Regions from separate parts of the Paenibacillus chungangensis genome, predicted to be linked through region 2. Evidence: predicted binding sites of a transcription regulator. Region 2 holds the regulator's gene; the other holds the start of a gene.
The links. Region 2 encodes LexA, which represses DNA repair genes until DNA is damaged. Its sites were predicted from a motif close to CGAACATATGTTCG; they were not measured.
Positions count from the first base shown of each region.

Region 1 (11,250 bases), on a different contig from region 2:
ATGTTCTTCGCTTCTTCCATTGTCAAGTTGGAAATCCGCTCTAGCTCGCTAAGCTGCTGCTTATAGATGGAATCAATCTGCTCTTGTGTTTCTTCGATTCTTTTCTCCTTGCTGGCTACAGTTTCTTCTTTGCGTTCTAGCGCATCTAATTTCTTATCCAGCGACTCTTCCTTCTGAAGCAGACGTCTTTCTAGACGCTGCACTTCATTGCGTCGCTCACGAATGTCCTTTTCAGCTTCAGATCGTAGTCTGTGGACTTCGTCTTTCGCCTCAAGTACGGTTTCTTTTTTCTGTGCCTCCGCTTCCTTCTTTGCATTCTCAACAATTTGAACTGCGGCTTGTTCGGCACTTGAAATTTTCGCCTCGGCAATGGACTTTCGAATAAAATAACCAATCCCAAAGAAAATTGCGCCAACAAGGATTGAAACCAAGAGTAAGATCCAAAAGTCATCCATCTTGTTCACCTCCTTGCTGCATACACCAAGGCATTGCTTGGGATGATATTAGGTTTTAACCGGTTCCATACCGTTTCATCTTACGCCATTTGACGAAATAATCCGATTTGAATCAACTTTTGGAAGAAAAATCGATTCAAATATAGAAGGAATACATCATCATTTTATCTTTTCATAAATTCAATTGTCAAGCATAAACGGCTGTCGGGTTATCGAAGGAGGATGAGGAACAAGCGGAATTGGTCTTAAATGTCGTCTTCCCATTGCTCATCATCTCCCTGATTGACAGACTTTATCGCCTCTTTAACAATATGGCCCGGAAAACCGCGACGCAGTAAAAAGCCCATCAGCTTACGACGTCGCTCCGCTTCAGCGCCCTTCAAGCTTCTCCACTTCTTCTCTGCCAGCTTATTCGCCGCCGCTATTTCCTCTTCTTCCGAAATCGCGGATACTGCTTCCAATGCAGCTGATTTGGATACTCCACGCATGCTCAGCTCCTGCCGAATCATCAGCCTTCCCTTCAGACTGCTTCTCATTCTGCTTTCAGCGAATAGCTGCGCATATTGTACATCATCGACAAGCCCTTCCCGTTCCAAACGGTCCAGTGCATATTCTATGTGCTCGTTTGCCAGCTCTTTGCGCTCCAAATACTGATGAAGCTGCTTTCTAGTGCGCGGCTTGGCCCCCAAGTAGGCGACGGCCTTGCGATAGGCTTCGAATCGTTCATCCTCCCGCTTAATCTCCGATAACAGTTCATCCTGCAATACCCCGCCTTTCATCAAACGATAGCGGATAAGAATATCCTCGTGAACAGTTAATACCGGTTCTTCCTCTCCAATATAAATGTCGTACCGCTTCCTGTCCTTCTTCTGGGGGCGTACACTGACAATGATCCAGTCCTCCAGCCTTCCGCCTTCCCTCAATGCTCACCAGCTCCTTCTCCTACAAAATGAAAACCGCTCCCAAGCAGCGGGAGCGGCGATCTATTACAGCAAATCTCCGAGTACGTCTTCTTCGTCTTGATCTTCAGAGAGCTTCGCTCCCGGAGCGATTACGCCCAAATTGCTGGCTTCCCGAATCTTCGTCTCAATCTGAGAAGTCACTTCGGGATGATCCTTCAAGTATTGCTTCGCATTCTCCCGTCCTTGCCCTAATCTCTCTCCTTCGTAAGAAAACCATGCACCGCTCTTCTGCACGAGGTCCATCTCCACGCCAATGTCGATGATGCTGCCTTCCTTGGAGATTCCTTCGCCGTACATTATATCGATTTCCGCTTGCTTGAAAGGAGGGGCCACCTTGTTCTTCACGACTTTGATGCGCGTACGGTTGCCCACCATATCGTTGCCCTGCTTCAAGGTCTCAATTCTCCGAACATCCAGCCTGACGCTGGAATAGAATTTCAGAGCCCGTCCGCCAGGCGTCGTCTCCGGATTGCCGAACATGACGCCAACCTTCTCCCGCAGCTGGTTAATGAAGATGGCGATCGTCTTGGACTTCGCAATTGCGCCGGATAGCTTGCGCAACGCCTGGGACATGAGCCGAGCCTGCAAACCCACATGAGAATCTCCCATATCTCCCTCTATCTCCGCCTTCGGCACAAGCGCCGCAACAGAGTCCACAACAACGATGTCCACAGCGCCGCTGCGCACGAGAGCCTCCGCTATCTCTAACGCTTGCTCGCCCGTGTCCGGCTGGGACAACAGCAGCTCGTCAATGTTGACGCCCAGCTTGCTGGCGTATAACGGATCAAGCGCATGCTCTGCGTCTATGAAGGCAGCTTGTCCGCCTGCGCGCTGCACCTCTGCAATTGCGTGAAGCGCAACTGTCGTCTTACCGGAAGACTCCGGTCCGTATACCTCAATAACTCTTCCCCGCGGAAATCCCCCTATGCCGAGGGCAATATCTAAAGCAAGCGAGCCGCTAGGCACGGTTTCCACTTGCATATGTCCCGATTCACCTAATTTCATGATAGAGCCTTTGCCGAATTGCTTTTCAATTTGACGAAGAGCGTTGTCTAACGCAGCGCGACGATCACTCAATCCATTCACATCCTTCATGATTTATATTAGTATGATACCTCTTTTCGAAGCTGTTGCCAATAGTTTTTCGAACAAACATTCGTAAAATTATCACCGTCCTCCTCCAACAAGAGAATAAAAAAAACCGCAGCAAAGTAATCCTCGCCACGGTTCTTCCGATAATTACCTATAAGTATAGCGGCATTTAGCCCTCACGACAACCCGAAAATGGAAAATTTATCGTATAGGGTGCGCTCGTTCTATGATTCGGACGGTTCCCCGACACCGTTATCACTGCTGTTCCTAAGCGACTGCCAGAGCCGATATAGCACAGCCTTGACAGCTCGCAGCCGAATAGAGCTGCGGTCTCCGCTGAGATGAGTCGTGTGAACGACCGTATCCTTCCCCCGCTCCGCGATGCCGAAGTAGACTAGTCCCACAGGCTTTCCTTCCGACGGAGCCGGACCCGCAACACCCGTCAGCGAGATACCGTAATCCGCGCCGGCTATGTCCATCACGCGCTCGGCCATCATCGCTGCCGTAGACTCGCTTACCGCTCCAGGGGCTCCTTCGCCCTCCAGTTGCTCCATCGGGATGCCAAGCAGCTTGTGCTTCATCTCATTCGTATACGTGACAACGCCGCCTACGAACTCGCCGCTGCTTCCAGGAACGCTTGTAACAAGCTCGGCGAACAATCCGCCGCTGCAGCTTTCTGCGCTTGCCAGACGGCGTCTGGAGGCTCTTAGGAGGCGAACGATCACTTCCTCAATCGGCACATCTTCTTCGGCATACAGATGGTCGCCCAGCCTTCTGCGAATCTCCCCGATAGCCTCATCAAGCCTTCCGTCAGCTTCTGCAGGATCGGTCGACTTCGTGGATACCCGAATCGCCACCTCGCCTTCCTTGGCATAAGGCGCAAGAGTAGGATCGCTCTGCCCTTGAATCAGATCAATCAATCGCTCCTCCAGGCTGGATTCGCCGATGCCGGCGAACTTAAGCAAGCGGGAGTAGAGCGGCCGGGACTCCCCTAGCATGGCCGTTAGCCATTCCGATGCGGCGCCTTCCAGCATCGCCTTCATCTCTCTTGGCGGACCGGGCAGCAAGATATACATGGTACCGTCCGCTTCCAGCGCATTGCCGACGGCAAGGCCTACCGTATTCTCAAGGGGATGACTGTCCTCCAGCATCAGCGCCTGACGGCGGTTGCTTTCGACCATCTCGATTCCGCGGGAAGCGAACATCTCCTCGATGACGGCCATGGAAGGCTCGTGAATGATAAGCTTGCGATTCAAGTATTCTCCCAGCACATCCTTGGTCAGATCGTCCTGGGTCGGTCCCAGCCCCCCTGTGAACAACAACAGATCCGCCCTGCTTCTCGCAATTTCGATCGCTTGACGAAGCCGCTGCCTGTTGTCGCCCACTACCGTTTGGAAGTATACATCAATGCCCAGCTCAGCAAGCTTGCGAGATATATCTCTAGCATTTGTATTCACAATTTGTCCCAGCAATAATTCCGTGCCTACTGCTATCATTTCCGCCCTCATCGTCAGCCTCCATCCAAATTAGCGTTATATCTATGGCAATCCCAACAAGACAGGCAAGAAGCACTTCTGTCACTTAGATTAGCAGAAGTGCTTCCGATGATTACTCTACAGGAATGAGATGCTTGTTCTTGATGAAGTAATCAATGCCCGAGTAGACCGTAATAATTGCGGCGATCCAGCTTGCAATGACATCGAACGGGAAGTGAATCAGCGCGAACGGGAAGTTGTTGAGCAGCAAGGCGACAATCATTGTAATCTGAATGGCAGTCTTCCATTTCCCCCATTTGCTGGCTGCCATCACGGACCCCTCCAGTAAAGCGATCTGGCGCAATCCTGTTACAGCGAACTCACGGCTGATGATAACGATGGCGATCAGCGAATTCAGCTTATCCATCTCCACAAGCGAGATCAGCACCGCCGCGACAAGCAGCTTGTCCGCTAGCGGATCAAGCAGCTTGCCCAGATTAGTGACCAGCTTGTTCTTACGCGCAATATATCCGTCCAGTCCGTCAGTACTGGCTGCAATTATAAAAATAAGGGCTGCTACAATCTGATTGTAAGTAATCGCAAAATCGGAAATACGCAGTGTGCCCAAATCAAATTGCACGAGCAGGAAGAACATAATGACCGGAACGAGAAAAATTCTGGCCAGCGTTATTCGATTCGGCAAATTCACGCAATTCCCTCCCCAGAGAGGTCAAACTCGTAGGCATGTGTGATCCGAACCTTGCCAATAGATCCGATCTCAGTTCGGCAGTTTGAAATAAAAACTTCTCCGTCGATTTCCGGCGCATCGTACATGGATCGACCGATATACACATCGCTTCGGCCATCGTATCGCTCGACAAGGACATCTAATTCTTTGCCGACGAAGCGACTGCTGTTGTCTCTGGAGACGATGCGCTGAAGCTCCATTAGCGTATTGACACGCCATTCCTTCACGTCATCCGGCACATGATCCGGCAGTCTGACAGCAGGCGTATCTTCTTCGCTGGAATAAGCGAAGACGCCAAGCCTGTCGAATTTCATTTCCTTCACGAATTCGCATAACGCATTGAAGTCTTCCTCCGTCTCACCAGGAAACCCTACAATGAGACTTGTCCGAACGGCTACGTCGGGTATGGATCGACGTATTTTGGAAATAAGTTCTCGCGCATCTTTTTCCCTTCCCGGTCTACGCATGCGCTTCAGTATACGATCCACGCTGTGTTGAAGCGGAATATCAATGTATTTGCATATTTTCGGATTGGATGCGATCGTCTCTATCAATTCGTCGGTGAAAAATCCGGGATAGGCGTAATGAAGACGTACCCACTGGACTCCTTCCACCTCGCTTACGCGCTGCAGAAGCTCCGGAAGCATGAACGTATCGTACAAATCCGTTCCGTAATTCGTGGAGTCCTGAGCGATCAGACTAATCTCCTTTACCCCTTGCGACGCCAGCTGACGCGCCTCCGACACAATGGACTCCATAGATCTGCTACGGAATTTGCCCCTCATGATCGGAATGCTGCAGAAGGTGCAGGCGTTATCGCAGCCCTCCGCAATTTTCACGTAAGCAGTATAGCGAGGCGTCGTTACGACTCGCGGCAGGCTTTCCTCATAGTTAAATACGGGATTGCCCACCCGTATCGGCTTCTTGCCGCGCAGCGCTTCGTCGACGATTTCATTGATATGATGGAAATCTCCAGTGCCTACAATACCGTCAATTTCCGGCATCTCCTCCATCAACTGCTGCTTATACCGCTGTGTCAGACAACCAGATACGATCAATGCTTTCAACCGTGCCGTTTCCTTCAAGTCAGCCATATTCAATATCGTGTTGACGGACTCTTCCTTGGCCGCATCGATGAAGCCGCAAGTATTCACAATAATAACCGTGGCCTCCTCGGGCTCCTCAACAAGCTTGAAGCCTCGTCCATGAATAAGACCGGACATGATCTCAGAGTCGACCAGATTTTTCTCGCATCCTAAAGTGACTACCTTAACTCGTTCTGTCATTCCCTTTGTTCCAATCCCTTCTGAGTTCCTATTCTTCCCCGCTTGCATCTGTCAGGGGACGCAACAACAGTGACTTAGAGCCTCCCCGATCACCATCGGGAACAAGCACGCCGTCTACCGTAATCTCGGTATAATCGGCTCGACCGGTTCGAATGTAAATGTTCCCGGACAAATCGTATGTGAGCACATCGTCTTTGCTCGCATTTGCATAATAAAGCCTTTTCCCGCTTTTATTGCTGCCTTCATACACTTCCAGCCAAGTACGGCCGGCCAGTCTCAACTCCACTTTACGCAGGATGCCAGCAGGACCGATATCGTATGTATCGACGGAGTCAGAATTTCCGCTCAACGTGACGGTAGCCGGTACTGGTGTCGGTACTGGTGTCGGATTAACCGTTGCTGTTGGTGTCTGCTCTCCGGAAGTAACGTCATTATCCCCTCCCCCCGACTGAGGTGAATTCGTCTCGTCGGTGAATGGCGTATTGCCTACTTTCTCCGGAGAATCTGTATTGTTGTTTAGAGCATAATACCACACGACAGCGACGATTAAAATGAGAAAGGACCACATTAACAAATTAAACCCGACTTTTCCAAGTTTTTCGGAAGCGGGCGATTTGATGCGCTGGGGTTTTCTTGCAGGAAGGGGCTCATTGGACTGTTCGGCTTGCGCGACTGCGGGAACCTCATGCTGATAATAACGAAGCACTTCGTCCGCATCTAACCCTACTGCCTCCGAATAATTCTTAACAAACGCACGCACATAAAAATTGCCGGGCAGCACTCGATAATCTCCGGATTCGATCGCTTCTAGGTAGCGTTTTCTAATCTTGGTCAATTCTTGTATATCATCAAGAGATAAGTTCCGCTCTTCTCTTGCTTTACGAAGCATCGCGCCGAGTTCTGACATGGATAGGCCTCCTTCCGATGAGATGGGTGTTAAAATTCGTCTGAGTAGTGGGATGTAAAGGTTTCATACGTAATCTCTTCATCTGGCGTGTTCCTAAGCTCGACGATGATGTCGAAATGACTGTAATCGTAATGAGATTCCTTCACAAATATGTCGGGATGTTCGATAACCTTGGTTGATGGCATGGTCATAATTTCCTGCAGCAAGCCGTGATGCCTCTCGTTGGAGCGAATCGTGCTCACAATACCATCGATAATGAAGATGTTATTGTGGTCCATCTCTTCTTCTGACAATTGGCTTCTAACCGTCTGGCGAAGCAGAGTGGATGACACGAACGTCCAGCGCTTGTTCGAGCACACGCTTCCCGCAATAATCGACTCTGTCTTCCCGACGCGTGGCATTCCGCGTAGACCGATTACGTGGTTGCCTTCGCGCTTGAACACCTCGCCAAGGAAGTCGACAAGCAAGCCAAGTTCGTCCCTTGTGAACCGAAATGTTTTGCGGTCATCGGAATCGCGTTCAATGTAGCGACCATGACGAACGGCCAGAATGTCAACTATCGTAGGAGTTCTAAGCTTATTAACTGTAATATTGTCTACTTTCTTCAACATCTTCCCGAGCAGCTCAATTTTCTCGTCATCATTTGTTTGTAATAGCATGCCTCTTGTCCGGTCTTCGACGCCATTGATGGTCATAATGTTGACCTCAAGCATCCCAAGCAATGAGGCGATGTCTCCAAGCAGGCCTGGGCGGTTTTTATGTATTTTGTATTCCATGTACCACATTTTTTGTTCCAATTGATTTCACCGCCTATCGCTTTGTCATCATTTATTATAAAGGAAAAGAAGTGCATTGTGCAGCATTCATTTACATACTGCTTACTTGTCTATTCTACAATTTTCGTCACGTTCCTGCAAATGACCTCAATCATGGCAGAAAAGCCTCCATCAGGGAGGCTTTTCTCATTTTTCACCAATAAATTGCATACGAGCGTGCATCCAATATGCATGGTCGTATTAGAGCTACGATTTGTCCACGAGCTTGACCATCAGCCCCGCTATCGTTTTACGTTCCGCTTCATCGCCTACATCCCAAAGCTGTTTCAAGACACGTTCTTCATCGTTTTGGGGATCAACCTTCTCATCAAGGAATGAGCCAATTTCGAACGCCAGGTTAGCAATCGTCTCATCAGTTAAGCCGATTTTTTTACCTTGCGCAACTCGATCCTTCAAAAAATGCTTCCATGTCTCGAACTTGGAAAGGACAGTTGACATGTCTCTTCGCCTCCTATTGTGGTGTTGGAAAAGAATCATCAACAGTGTTAGTATGTACGGATTGCGAAGCGAATATGCGGGTTATTAGCGGAGCAGTGTCACTAGGTAAGCCACCCTCCGTTAGGACTTATAATCTGTCCGGTAATGTACGAGGATTCCGGTAGCGACAAAAAATAAACAAGCGAGGCGATTTCTTCAGTGGAAGCAAATCTCCCTACTGGAATTTCCTGTTCCAGCGCAGCACGTTCTGTCGCATCGAAATTCTCCAACATCTCAGTATCCACCGCTCCGGGAGCGACCGCATTCACTGTTACGCCTGAAGGTGCCAATTCCTTGGCAAGCGCTTTGGTGAATGCGTTCATGCCGCCTTTCGTCGTGGAGTACAATACCTCGCAAGATGCTCCGGACAGCCCCCATACGGAAGAGACGTTAATAATTCGGCCATATCTCTGGCTGATCATATGCGGCATGAATAGCTGGGAAGCCAAAAACATGCCTTTCAAATTGACAGCCATGACGTTATCCCATTCCTGCTCTGTTACATCCGCCAACAGGCCATAGTGGGAGATCCCTCCATTGTTGACCAGCACATCCGGTCTCACGCCATGCGAAGCCAGTTTGTCGCGCATGCGAAGCAGTTGATCGTATGAACGCAAATCCGCAGAGATTGTCATGACATTGGCGCCCAGCGCCATGCATTTGCGTGCCGTTTCATTCGCTTTCTCATGTGAATTCAAATAATGAATGACGATATTGACCCCTTCCGCGGCGAATCGTTTCGCTATGGCAGCTCCGATGCCGCGGCTTCCCCCGGTAATCAATACTGTTGTTTCCTTTAATGTCTTCAATTCGCAGACTGCTCTACAATGGATACGGCCATCTGTTCGAAGTCGAACAACTCTCTCAGTCGTTCATTCACTTCGTCTAACGTGCAATTCTCGTAACAGGCCAGCACATCGAACATATCGTTGTCCCTGAAGCGGTATCTGGTGAACTCGCCTGCTATAGACTCAGGGGAATTGAGCATACGCAAATAACTACCGATTTTTTTCTTCTTCGCTCGTTGAAACACCGCCTCAGGAACACCGGAGGACTTCGCTTCCTGTATAGCCGTTTTAATCGCGTCAATCAGCACATCAGGATCTTGTGTATCACCGCCCATGACAGAGAAGGCATAGCCCTTGCCAGCGTTATATTCGTGTCCGAAGGAATCAGAGATCAGACTCTGTTCGTACAGATGTTGATATAGCGCAGAGCTTGGTCCGATTAACGTCTCTAGCATGAGCTTCGTTGCAATTTCCCGGCGAAGCTGCTCCTTACCGCTCCCCGCAGCTGCATGCTTTTCCTTGAATCCGATCATGCATTTGGGCAATGAGACCGGAAGCTGCGACACTTTACGCGGAATTTTCACGCTAGTCGGCTCATCCTGGAAGTAGCGATGTATTTCTCCTTGCGGCTTGAAGGATTTCGCTGCTTGATTCCTCTTCACTAGTCGGAATACTTCTTCCGCCTCAACGCCGCCGACAACGAAGAGCAACATGTTGGAGGGATGATAGAAGGTCTCATAGCAGTGGTACAACGTCTCCTTGTCGATCTGGTAGATGGAATCTACCGTACCCGCTATGTCGATGTGAACGGGATGATGATGGTAAAGGGCGTCAATTAATCCGAAGTATACACGCCAGTCCGCATTATCTCGATACATGTTAATTTCTTGCTCGATAATGCCCTTCTCTTTGTTTACATTTTCGTCTGTGAAATATGGATTTTGCACAAAATTGATTAGTGTCTCCAGGTTTTCGTATATTTTCTCAGTTGCCGAGAACAAGTATACCGTTCGGTCAAATGTGGTATATGCATTGGCGGAAGCGCCTTGGGAAGCAAATACAGCAAAAACATCTCCTTCCGGCTCTTCAAACATCTTATGCTCTAGAAAATGAGCAATCCCGTCTGGCACTCGTTCAGCCTGCTGCCCCTCCACCGCAAACTCATTGTCGATTGAACCGTATTTCGTCGAGAAGGTGGCATAGGTTTTGTGAAAGCCTTCTTTTGGCAGGACGATTACTTCCAATCCATTATCGAGCACTTCACGGTACAACGTTTCCTCTACATGCTTATAGGATAAAGTCTCCATCGATTACCCCTCCTTCCGATCGCGAAGGAAGTAGATCGTATCCAGTTGGACGCGACTTGCTACTTCCATAATATCCTTCGGTGTCACCGCTTCAATGCCCTGCAGAAGCTCATCGGCGCTTCTGAAGTTGCCCGTCAGAACGCCGTTGAAATCATAGGCGAGCATCTCATAGGCGGAATCCTGCATTTCACGAAGATGATTGGAGATCATTGCCTTCGTCTGGCTCATCTCCAGTTGGGACAGGTTGCCGTCCCGCATGCTCTGAAGTTGCTCCTTGATGATCTCGACAGCCCGCTCGAAGTTGGCGAATTCAATGCCCGACTGAATCGTGCATAATCCCTTGTGTCCGTCAAGACGGGATGAGGCATAATAGGCAAGACTCGCCTTCTCGCGGACATTGATGAACAGCTTGGAATGAGGAAAGCTTCCCAGTATGCCGTTATACATGAGAGCGGCCGGATATAACGGATCGGAGTAACCGATATTCGTCCGCAAGCCCATATTCAGCTTACCCTGACTAACATCCATCTTGTCAACGACTTGCTTTACTTGCTGCACATGATGCATCACCTGCGGAGTCCCGTAAGCGGTCGGGTGGCGGTCAGGCAGCTTGAAGTGCTGGGCAACTAGCGACTGAACCTCTTCAAAAGTGGTGTCACCTACAACATACAAGTCCAATGCGGCTTGCTCCGTCCAATTCCGATACTGATTATACAGGGAAGAAGGCGTAATCGCCTCAATTTCCCCTCTTTGTCCCAATGGATGAAGGCGATACGGTTCGCCGGCACACATTTCTTCCATACATCGTTCGGCTGCGTAGCGGATTTTATCGTTAACGATAGCTTCAAGCCGCTTGCGAAGCGTCTTCTTCTCCGCTTCTACATAGCTGGATCGGAATGCGTTCCCCTCCAACAGCG
Region 1 covers NZ_JBHTJZ010000009.1:274,992-286,241, reverse strand. The annotation lists gene rny (ribonuclease Y) at 1-455, opposite strand, end outside; gene ACFQ2I_RS09120 (RecX family transcriptional regulator) at 701-1,378, opposite strand; gene recA (recombinase RecA) at 1,442-2,494, opposite strand; gene ACFQ2I_RS09110 (competence/damage-inducible protein A) at 2,734-4,017, opposite strand; gene pgsA (CDP-diacylglycerol--glycerol-3-phosphate 3-phosphatidyltransferase) at 4,118-4,693, opposite strand; gene rimO (30S ribosomal protein S12 methylthiotransferase RimO) at 4,690-6,018, opposite strand; gene ACFQ2I_RS09095 (helix-turn-helix domain-containing protein) at 6,047-6,925, opposite strand; gene ACFQ2I_RS09090 (DUF3388 domain-containing protein) at 6,955-7,722, opposite strand; gene ACFQ2I_RS09085 (DUF3243 domain-containing protein) at 7,948-8,199, opposite strand; gene ymfI (elongation factor P 5-aminopentanone reductase) at 8,301-9,047, opposite strand; gene yfmH (EF-P 5-aminopentanol modification-associated protein YfmH) at 9,044-10,333, opposite strand; gene yfmF (EF-P 5-aminopentanol modification-associated protein YfmF) at 10,337-11,250, opposite strand, start outside.
Region 1: a site for LexA is predicted at 2,563-2,576, ahead of recA (recombinase RecA). Genes of this name have one in related genera too.

Region 2 (11,250 bases):
GGCTTATCGGAAGAGGAGCTGCGTGTAGGCGGCTATCATATTTATACGACACTTGATCCGAAAGCTCAGGACGCGATGGACAAGGAGTTCAACGATGCAAGCAATTTCGAAGAGAGTATCGATGAAAATATCGTCCAGGGCGCCATGGTCATTATCGACCACCGTACAGGCGAGATTAAGGCGTTGAACGGCGGTCGGGAGTATGAACAACGAGGCTGGAACCGTGTAGACAAGCCGAGACAGCCGGGATCAGTATTCAAGCCGATTGTCTCCTACGGGCCTGCTTTGGAGTCGGGCACATTTTTCCCTTGGACGATACTGGATAATAACAAAAAATGCTTCAACGATTATTGTCCGAGAGACCGCTGGGGTCCGACGCCGGTCAGCATGAAGCAAGCGATGAAGGATTCCCGCAATTTGGCTTCCGTCTGGCTGCTGGATCAAGTCGGCATCAGTGAAGGTATCGCTTTTGCCGAGAAGCTTGGCTTCACACTGGAGAAGGAAGACCGCAATCTGACGATCGCGCTGGGCGGATTGACGAAGGGCGCCTCTCCGCTGCAGATGGCGACGACATACAGCGTCATGGCCAATGATGGAAAGTCTGTCGATCCACACACGATTAGGAAGATTGAAGGCAACAAAAATAACAAGAAATACACGTACACGTATGAAGCTCCTAAAGCGCAGCAGTTAATGTCTCCGGAGACAGCTTGGTATTTGACCGAAATGATGCAGGCTGTCGTGGAGAAAGGCGGCTCCGGTCAGAGCGCCGCATTCGGTCGTCAGCTCGCAGGCAAGACGGGGACGACGCAGCACGGCATTCCGGGTTATACCGGGTCTGGCATACGCGACGCCTGGTTCGTCGGCTATACACCGGAATGGACGGCTGCCGTGTGGATGGGTTATGACAATACAGATAAGGATCATGTGCTGAAGAAGGGCAGTCCGCAAGCCGCCGCCTTCTTCGCTAAAGTCATGAGACCGGCGATGGAGCATGTAGACAAAGGAAGCTTCAAGCGCCCAGACAATATAAAGGAACAGAAGCCGCCTGCGGCTGTGACGGGCTTCCAGGCCGCCTATGTGGAGCAGGGCGTTATCGTGGAGTTGTCATGGGATGCTAGCGAAGAGAGCAATGTCTCTTATGAAGTATATCGCAGAGAGGTTGGCGTCACCGCATACAGCTTGTTCACTGAAGCGGTACTGCCGAAGGTGACGGATATGACTGTATTCCCGGGCAAAACGTATGAATATTACGTTGTAGCCCACGATTCCGCATCGAACTTAAGAAGCGCGAACTCGGCTGCCATCGCAGTAGAAATTCCGGATGGAGATCTGGGTATTCCGGAAATCCCGTTGGATCCTGACATCGCCAATCCAGACCTTGGCATTGGCGTGCCGAGTGACGACGGGCAATTGGACGGGGGGCAGACGGATGGCAATAACGATCAGTCTGACGATGGCACTGAGGTTCCGGATGAAGAAGAAGGGCAATCCGGCACCGAGATGCCGAGCTCTCCACCGATCGAAAGTCCTCATCCGGGCACAGGTCAGGCAGAAGATTCCGGGGCGGCAAGCACCGTGCCATCCGTGACACCGTCAACGACTCCGGATGCGGCGTAATAATGACTTGGAACAGCTGGAAGGTCCATCGTTGAGGTGGACCTTCTTTTGTTTTTTTTTTGACGCATTGGATGAGCGGGCTTGGTTTATTTTACTCGTTCACTGGAGATGGACATTGAGATATGGTAATCTTTTTCTATAGGATGCATTCCTAAATGAACGGAAAGGTAAGTTTCGGATGAAAAGAAAATTTTCCGATCGAGCGAACTGGCGCCGCATCTTGCGCAAAAGCTACTCTTGCCTGTCGCTTGACGGCGATGAGTTCAAAGGGCTGGTGACCTTTTACCGTATTCACGAATTGCGCGAGCCGTTATGGAAGGAATACGACGGGCGAAGGTTGTGCCTGGCGGATCGTGGATATTTATGGATGCAGCATTTCCCGAAAGGGGAGCATTTCGTCGTCACGACGATGTTTGATGACAAGGGTCGTGTCGTACAGTGGTATATTGACGTATGCAAAACGCAAGGCTTAACGGATCAGAAGGTTCCTTGGTTCGACGATTTGTACTTGGATGTAGTTGTATTGCCGAGCGGCGAAGTTTATTTAATGGATGAAGATGAGCTGGAGGACGCTCTCAGGCAAGGTGACGTTAGCCATAAGGATGTGGCGTTGGCCCGCAAGACTGCCGGCCGTCTTTTGTCAAGCATCAGGAACGGCAGATTTCGCTACTTCACTCTCAGCTTGAAGCATCACAAGAGCTTGTTGCGAAGAACAGGGGAGCTAAGTGAATCATGAAGACGGCGACAAGGAGTAGAAAAGGGCCGCGAAGAAGGAAGAAACGCCTTCGGTCGTGGCCTCTCTTGTTACGCATGATTTTGGCGATCATGTGTATGGGTTTGCTATGGGTTGGTTACGTTTTCTGGATTATTCAGAGCTATGATATGAAGAAGCAATTCGCTCCCGCAGACGCGGGAATTGTGCTTGGAGCAGCGTTATGGCGCGATCAGCCTAGCCCTGCGCTTAAGGAACGGCTGAATTTGGCACTGTCCCTCTATGAACAGGGAGTTGTCGACCGGCTGATTTTAAGCGGTGGACTTGGAGGGCTGGTTTCCTCGATTACGGAAGCGGAAGGCATGCGGAACTATTTGACAGACAGAGGTGTGCCGGAGGAAGACTTGCTGCTGGAGGATAAAGCAAGCAGCACTTATCAGAACTTATACTACAGCAGGGGGCTAGGAGAACGCGAGAACGTACAGTCCTATTTGCTCATTACGCATGATTATCATGCTGCTCGCGCAGGCGATATTGCGGATTTCCTGGATATGGGGGATGTGCAGGTGGCAGGCGTAACATCGCAAGTGCTCAGCCCGGTGTATCATTCCTTAAGAGAAATACTGGCCTATACGAAATGGAAGCTGGACGCCTTATCCCTATGGTCTGGCTTGCGGGACGAGGCTTCGATGATATGAGCCTGCAACTCTGCTAATATAGGACAGATCCATAGAATACACTTGTAGTGCGGTGGTTAACCGAGCTTCTCTACAAAGGACAGGTGATGTGTGTGTCAATGAACGAGCACGTCATATCTGCCTCCGGCAGCGGATCAACCAGACCGTCGCGGCAAATTAACGTCGTGCTCAGAAGCCAGGAAAGCTACGGTCTGGCTTCAGCTGCACCGGTGCTGCAAGATGAGCCCTTGCCTCAGGTCAAACCGTTGCCGGATGTGGATCACTTTGCCGACATCGAGAAAGAACTGGAAGCGATGGTCGGAATGGACAACGTGAAGTCTCTTGTGTATGAAATCTATGCGCTTCTCTATGTTAGCCGGATGCGGACAGAAGCGGGTTTGTATGGAGGCTCCCAAGTTTATCATATGATATTCAAAGGTAATCCCGGAACAGGGAAGACGACGATCGCCCGCATCGTCGCCAAGCTGTTCCAGAAAATGGGCATATTATCTAAGGGGCATCTGATCGAAGTGGAGCGGGCTGATCTGGTAGGGGAATATATTGGGCATACTGCTCAGAAAACAAGAGAGTTGGTGCGCAAGGCGCTTGGCGGCGTATTATTCGTCGATGAAGCGTACAGTCTGGCTAGAGGCGGGGAGAAGGACTTCGGCAAGGAAGCGATCGATACGCTTGTGAAAGCGATGGAGGATCATCGCAACGGCTTCGTCCTCATACTGGCAGGCTATCCCCTGGAGATCGAACAATTCCTGCAGACGAATCCCGGGCTGCCGTCGCGCTTCCCGATCCAGATCGCATTCCCGGACTATTCTATCGACCAATTGATTCAGATCGGCGAAGGCATGGTGAAGGAGCGGGATTACACGCTCATGCCGGCTACGGTATTCAAGCTGAGACAGCTGCTTGTCCAGGAGAAGCAAAGCGAGCTGTTCTCCTTCAGCAATGCGAGGTATGTACGGAATATGATCGAGAAGGCTATTCGCCATCAAGCCGTAAGGTTAATCGGGCAATATGCCAATTCCGTACCGGGGAAAGGCGAGTTGATGGCCATCCGCCCGGAGGATTTGAAGGTGTGACGAGGAAAGGAAGAACAAGAACATGAGTAAGCAGCTAGAGATGAACTTGATGCTAGAACAAGACAATAATGAGATCTGGCGGAAGCTGGAGGGCTTGTCGGAGCAAGTGGAAGACAAAGCGCGCGATGCATTCGGCAAGGTAGAGAAAATAGCGGAAAAAAATCAGTGGAAGGTTATTCAGGCATTCAAACGCCACCAAGTGAGTGATTATCACTTCTCTGGCTCAACCGGCTATGGATATAACGACCGTGGACGCGAGGTGCTTGACGAGGTGTATGCCGAAGCGATGGGAGCCGAGGCAGCGCTTGTCAGGCCCCACTTCGCCTCCGGAACCCACACGATCAGCTGCGCCTTATTCGGCGTATTGCGTCCGGGAGATGAATTGCTGTACATATCAGGCAAGCCTTATGACACGCTGCACAAGGTCATCGGGAAGCCCGGCGACGGTATGGGCTCGCTACGCGACTGGGGCGTCTCCTACGGAGAGGTGCCGCTGTTGCCGTCGGGAGAGATGGATTGGGACGCCATCAGGTCCGCGGTCAACGAGAGGACGAAGGTGATCGGGATTCAGCGATCACGCGGCTACGATTGGCGGCGCTCCTTCTCGATTGCGGACATTGCGGAAGCTGTAAAGCGTGTAAAAGAGATGAAATCCGACGTCATCGTCTTCGTGGACAACTGCTATGGCGAGTTCACCGAGCTTCAGGAGCCGACTGGAGTTGGCGTCGATCTGATGGCGGGCTCCCTCATTAAAAATCCGGGTGGCGGCTTGGCCGAGACAGGCGGCTATATTGCCGGGAAGCGGGAATATATAGAGGCGGCCGCCTACCGGTTGACCGCTCCCGGCATCGGTGGAGAAGTCGGGGCGACAATGGGAACGCTGCGCTCTATCTATCAAGGGTTGTTCCTTGCGCCTCATCTTGTTGGCCAAGCGTTGAAGGGCAGCATATTGGCTGCCGGTTTGGCTGACAAGCTTGGATTTCAGACAAGCCCGCGTTGGGATGAGCCGCGCACGGACTTGATTCAAGCGCTACGCTTCGCCGGCCCGGATCATCTTATTGCATTCGTTCAGGGGATTCAAGCTGCGGCTGCAGTAGATGCTCATGTCGTACCGGAGCCTTGGGACATGCCAGGCTATGAGCATCCCGTCATTATGGCTGCGGGCACCTTCATCCAGGGCGGCAGCCTGGAGCTGTCGGCCGATGCGCCGATTCGCGATCCATATATCGCATATATGCAGGGTGGATTAACCTATGCACATGCCAAATACGGTATACTCACCGCTCTCCACAGAATGGCTGTACGCGGGTTAATGGATCAGTTGTAATCAAACCTAACATTTCTTGACACATTTATGTAGCAACGCTACAATGAGGGTATTAACGAGGATTGGAAGGTTGGTGCGACATGGCTGATGAGATCCGTCGAAATATGGCGTTATTTCCAATTGGCATTGTAATGAAGCTAACTGATCTGACAGCCAGACAGATTCGCTACTACGAGCAGCATGAGTTAATCGTTCCTGCACGAACGGCAGGCAATCAACGATTGTTCTCGTTCAACGATGTGGAGCGTCTGCTGGAGATCAAGTCGCTAATTGAGAAAGGTGTCAATATTGCAGGAATTAAGCAAGTCATGAATCCGGTATCCAATGATTCGGAGGAAGCGACAATGGTAAGCGCGAAATCCGAGGAAACCCGCCGCGAGCTCAGCGAGCAGCAATTACGCCGTATGTTAAAGCAGCAATTGCTTGAGAAGAAGCCTGGCCAGACTTCCATGATTCAAGGACAGCTTCAAAGCTACTACAAGCGCTAAACAAAATCATTTGGATTAGAGGAGATGATAGCATGGGTTACACGAAAGAAGATATTAAACGTATTGCGCAGGAGCAAAATGTCCGTTTCATTCGTCTACAATTCACCGATTTGCTCGGCACGATTAAAAACGTTGAAATACCTGTAAGCCAGCTGGATAAAGCGCTTAACAATAAAATGATGTTCGACGGTTCTTCCATTGAAGGCTATGTGCGTATTGAAGAATCGGATATGTACTTATACCCGGATCTGGATACTTGGGTGGTATTCCCGTGGGTATCCGAAGATCGTGTGGCAAGACTTATCTGTGACATATACATGCCTGACGGCACACCGTTCGCGGGCGATCCGCGCGGCATCCTGAAGCGCGTGCTGAAGGAAGCGGAGCAGATGGGCTTCACTTCCATGAATGTCGGGCCGGAGCCGGAGTTCTTCCTCTTCAAAACGGACGAGCGTGGCGAACCGACGACAGAGCTTAACGACCAGGGCGGATACTTCGATCTGGCGCCGGTGGATCTGGGCGAGAACTGCCGCCGTGAGATTGTGCTTACATTGGAAGAGATGGGCTTCGAGATTGAAGCGTCCCATCATGAAGTTGCTCCTGGCCAGCATGAGATCGACTTCAAATATGCGGATGCGGTGAAAGCGGCTGACCAAATTCAGACGTTCAAGCTGGTCGTAAAGACGATTGCGCGTGTACATGGTCTTCATGCTACTTTTATGCCGAAACCGTTATTCGGTGCCAATGGTTCGGGCATGCACTGCCACCAATCCTTGTTCCAAGGGGATGCCAATTCCTTCTATGACGAGAACGACAAGCTTGGCCTTAGTGACACAGCGCGTCAGTATATGGCGGGCGTGCTCAAGCATGCCAGAGCGTTCGCGGCGATAACGAATCCGACGGTCAATTCCTACAAACGACTGGTGCCTGGGTATGAGGCGCCTTGCTATGTCGCATGGTCGGCGAGCAACCGTTCGCCAATGATCCGTATTCCTGCTTCGCGTGGACTGTCAACCCGTGTCGAGGTGAGGAACCCTGACCCGGCGGCCAATCCTTATCTTGCGCTTGCTGTTATGTTGAAGGCTGGACTGGACGGCATCAAAAACAAGTTGTCGCTGCCTGCGCCAACCGATCGCAATATTTATATCATGTCTGATGAAGAGCGCGTGGAGTTCGGTATTCCAAGCCTTCCGTTCAACTTGAGAGAAGCACTTGACGAGATGCTCCGCAGCGACGTCATATGCGATGCACTCGGCGAGCATGCGCTATCCCACTTCTACGAGTTGAAAGAGATTGAGTGGGATATGTATCGTACACAAGTGCATGAGTGGGAAAGAGAGCATTATTTGAGACAATATTAATCAAGAGCGAAAGGCGGAGACCGTATGGTCTCCGCCTTTACAACTGAACAGTGGAAGTCGTCATACGAATACAAGCAAGCTCCGGGGCCTGTTGACTCGGAGCTTGCTTGTGTTTGTATGAATTGGATATATAATAAGGCAGGTATTAATGCATGTCCCGGAATAGTCCCACAACCTTGCCGAGAATGCTGACTGCATTCAGGCGAATCGGCTCCATTGTGGAATTCTCTGGCTGCAAGCGAATATGATCCTTCTCCTTATAGAAGGTCTTCACCGTAGCTTCGTCATCTTCCGTCATTGCCACGACGATGTCGCCGTTGTTAGCCGTCTGCTGCTGCCTGACAATGACATAATCTCCGTTATGAATGCCAGCTTCTATCATGCTGTCGCCTACGACGTTCAGGATAAAGACGTTATTGTCGCCCACGAACTGGGTGGACATTGGAAAGTAGTCTTCGATGTTCTCCGTAGCTGTGATGGGGATGCCCGCAGTAACCTTGCCGACGATCGGCACGTGCTTGACAGGCAACGGGATGACATTGCTGTCGTTGTCTCCATGCAAGATCTCAATTGCACGGGGCTTGGTGGGATCGCGTCGTATGTAGCCTTTCTTCTCTAGGCGATCCAGATGTCCATGGACAGTGGAGCTGGAGAGCAACCCTACAGCTTCCGCAATCTCACGAACGGATGGCGGGTATCCTTTGTCACGCACCTCTTGCTTGATGAAGTCTAATATAGCCATTTGGCGTTTGGATACTTTACTCACTGTCATCAACTCCAATTCTCATATTGTGTAAAATTATAACACAGAACCGGGGTTCGTACAAACATAAGTTCTTGAGATCGTGAGTTCTCATTTTTTATTGACCGGAACGCTTGTTCGTGGTATTCTTGTATCAGAACAAATGTTTGGGGTGTTGATGATAATGCTGATGAATGAGAGTACATACCAATCTATATATCGTGTGCAGGGAAGTACAGGGATGAAAAAATCAGTCTATTACGGGCTGAGAAACGTATGGACAAGCCGTTCCATTAAGGTGACTGCAAGTGTATTGCTTATGGCGCTCTTATTGACGAGCTTCCTTATGCTGGGCGTTACGGCAACGGGAACAGACGTGGCTCCTCCGATGGGGTCTGAGCAAGTCGTGACCGTTGCCAACGGGGATACGCTATGGGCTATCGCTGGCCGTGTTTCCGATGACAGCGAAGACACTGGATATATCGTGTTCAAGATTAAGCAGCGCAACGGGCTGACATCGTCTACGATTCACCCGGGCCAGCAACTGATTGTACCGGAATGATAATGGCGTTCCCTTTTGCCTGCAAGAATTGATCAATTCTTGAATAGCGCCTTTCATGCCACTCAGTTAGTGGTTTGGAAGGCTTTTTTACCACATCAGCATTTATAAATTTTCGAGATGATCGAATTCCAAAATTGTAATATGAAATAAAACCAACCTTATCCTTTCGATGCGAGTTTGCTTTGTATACTTTTGGTCGCACATATTTGAAGGGCCTCGATAAAAGCTTTCTAGCAATAAAAAAATTTCTAAATTATTTATAGGCGATGCGACCACGGTTGGTGCGAGGAAAGTGTGCGAGTGGTGGGCTGTAAGCGATCTATCGGTTGCCACAGAGCTTAATCGGCTTATAATGGGCTAATTTGCAGGCTAACTGTTGCCCTGGAGCTTATGGAGCGCGGAAAGTGAGATATCGCATGTTACTGTGTGAAATAGGTTCCCACGCAACCGTTAAAGCAGGAAAAGTGGGATTGAAGAAGTAATAAGCTCGATAGCATCCGTAAGAGTGACAATCGGAACTTCCAAAGAACGAACACTGGCGAAGCCTGTTGCCCAACAAGATAATTTATTCTTGAATTAATGCATACAATTCAAGTTGAATATCCGTAGATAGTGTCTAGCGACGTGTGAGTCGAACTGGTGTATGATCTTGCACTGGAGCCACGAAAGGAGTAGGCGATTCGGAAAAGAGTAGTGAAAGGGAGCGCGGCTAGGCGTTTTTTTTGATATAGAGTTTATAAAATTCGAGTTGAATACCCGAAGCAATTGAATTGAATCGTGCGAGTCGGATTAGTGTATGTAGCCAACACTAAAGAGACGAAGTTCCGTCCGAGCGAGCCCGCAGTGTACCTAGCCAACACTAAAGTGACGAAATTCCGTCCGAGCGAGCCTGCAATGTATGCAGCCAACACTAAAGTGACGAAATCCCGTCCGAGCGAGCCTGCAATGTATGCAGCCAACACTAAAGTGACGAAATCCCGTCCGAGCGAGCCCGCAGTGTATGTAGCCAACACTAAAGAGACGAAGTTCCGTCCGAGCGAGCCTGCAGTGTATGTAGCCAACACTAAAGAGACGAAATCCCGTCCGAGCGAGCCCGCAGTGTATGTAGCCAACACTAAAGAGACGAAATCCCGTCCGAGCGAGCCCGCAGTGTATGTAGCCAACACTAAAGAGACGAAGTTCCGTCCGAGCGAGCCTGCAGTGTATGTAGCCAACACTAAAGAGACGAAATTCCGTCCGAGCGAGCCTGCAGTGTATGTAGCCAACACTAAAGAGACGAAATCTCATCCGAGCGGCCCCCGATATATCCTACACTGGAGCGCCGTAAAGGAGCATACGAGCCGGAAGAGAGTGGTGAACGTACGCCTACAAGGCGTCTTTTTTTGTTCATACTGATATACGGAGATTTGCTATATATTGAAGTGTTGATCGGGACTTGCAGAAGCTTGACAATGATGGGGGTGAAATGTCAAAGTATGAGATAGACTTTTGCTTCGTGGATGTGGGGAGGGGTAAAGAGATGGATATGGAGAAATTGATCGCAAGAATTAACGAGCTGTCGAGGAAAAACAAAGAAGTCGGACTTGCGCAGGAAGAAATCGAAGAGCGTGATGAATTGAGACGACGTTATTTGGACAACTTCAGAAGAAACTTTCGACAGCAAATGGATTCCATTAAGTATGTCGAAGATGATGACGACATGATTAAGCACTAGTTAGAAAGTCGCATGCAGCGGCAAAAAAGTGCGAAAGAAACGCCTACTATAGGAGGAATATAGCGTGTCACGTTCTTGGGAGCGCAAAGTGCGCAAAAACATGAGTCACCTGAATAAGCAGCAGAAGAAGCAAGGCAAAGGCGGAACAGTAATCGGCTCCGAACAAAAGGAGCGCTTTGTTGGTCGCAACTATATGGCTCCTGTTATGCTTCTTCTATTTGTTACCTTATACTGTGTCGTGATGTGGAACGATCCGAAGTTTGAAGCAACGACGATGTTCTGGGTTACCGTAGTCTTGTACATTGGGTTGGCGGCTCTGTTCTACTTCCGCAAGCCTTACCTGACAATCGGCAAGGACTATGTGCAGACGCGTCGGTTTACAGGTGACAAGATGCTTCAAGCATCCGGCATCAAGCAGATTGCCGTTCAGCGAGGGGCAATTATGATTACACCGGTGAAAGGCGCCAACTGGACATTCACCAAGCTGATTAATCGTTACCCCACCGATGAGATGGCGGGGAAGATGAAGGAGTTTGCCGCTAAGCACAATATCCCATTTTCAGAGAAACAATAGAATAGGAGAGATTGGATACCGATGGTCAAGCAAGCTGTATTATTTGATTTGGACGATACATTGTTATGGGATGAACGCAGTGTGAAGGAGGCTTTCCGGGCGACATGCGAGGCGGGTGCAGAGGCTGCGGGCGTAGATGCCGAGGCGCTGGAGGAAGCCGTTCGCAAGGAAGCAAGAGCGCTGTACGAATCGTATGAGACATACTCATTCTCGAAGATGATCGGCATTAATCCGTTCGAGGGGCTCTGGGCACACTTCGCCGCGGGAGAGCAGGAGGAATTCCGCAAGCTACAGCAGCTGGCTCCCGGCTATCGGAAAGCGGCATGGACACAGGGACTGAAAGCGCTTGGCGTGGAGGATGATCAGCTGGGTGCGGAGC
Region 2 covers NZ_JBHTJZ010000005.1:736,248-747,497, forward strand. The annotation lists gene ACFQ2I_RS05940 (PBP1A family penicillin-binding protein) at 1-1,620, shown strand, start outside; gene ACFQ2I_RS05945 (DUF402 domain-containing protein) at 1,799-2,356, shown strand; gene ACFQ2I_RS05950 (YdcF family protein) at 2,452-3,030, shown strand; gene ACFQ2I_RS05955 (AAA family ATPase) at 3,129-4,103, shown strand; gene ACFQ2I_RS05960 (methionine gamma-lyase family protein) at 4,126-5,430, shown strand; gene ACFQ2I_RS05965 (MerR family transcriptional regulator) at 5,511-5,918, shown strand; gene glnA (type I glutamate--ammonia ligase) at 5,951-7,279, shown strand; gene lexA (transcriptional repressor LexA) at 7,425-8,045, opposite strand; gene ACFQ2I_RS05980 (LysM peptidoglycan-binding domain-containing protein) at 8,263-8,583, shown strand; gene ACFQ2I_RS05985 (hypothetical protein) at 9,318-9,851, opposite strand; gene ACFQ2I_RS05990 (DUF896 domain-containing protein) at 10,103-10,297, shown strand; gene ACFQ2I_RS05995 (hypothetical protein) at 10,362-10,871, shown strand; gene ACFQ2I_RS06000 (HAD family hydrolase) at 10,893-11,250, shown strand, end outside.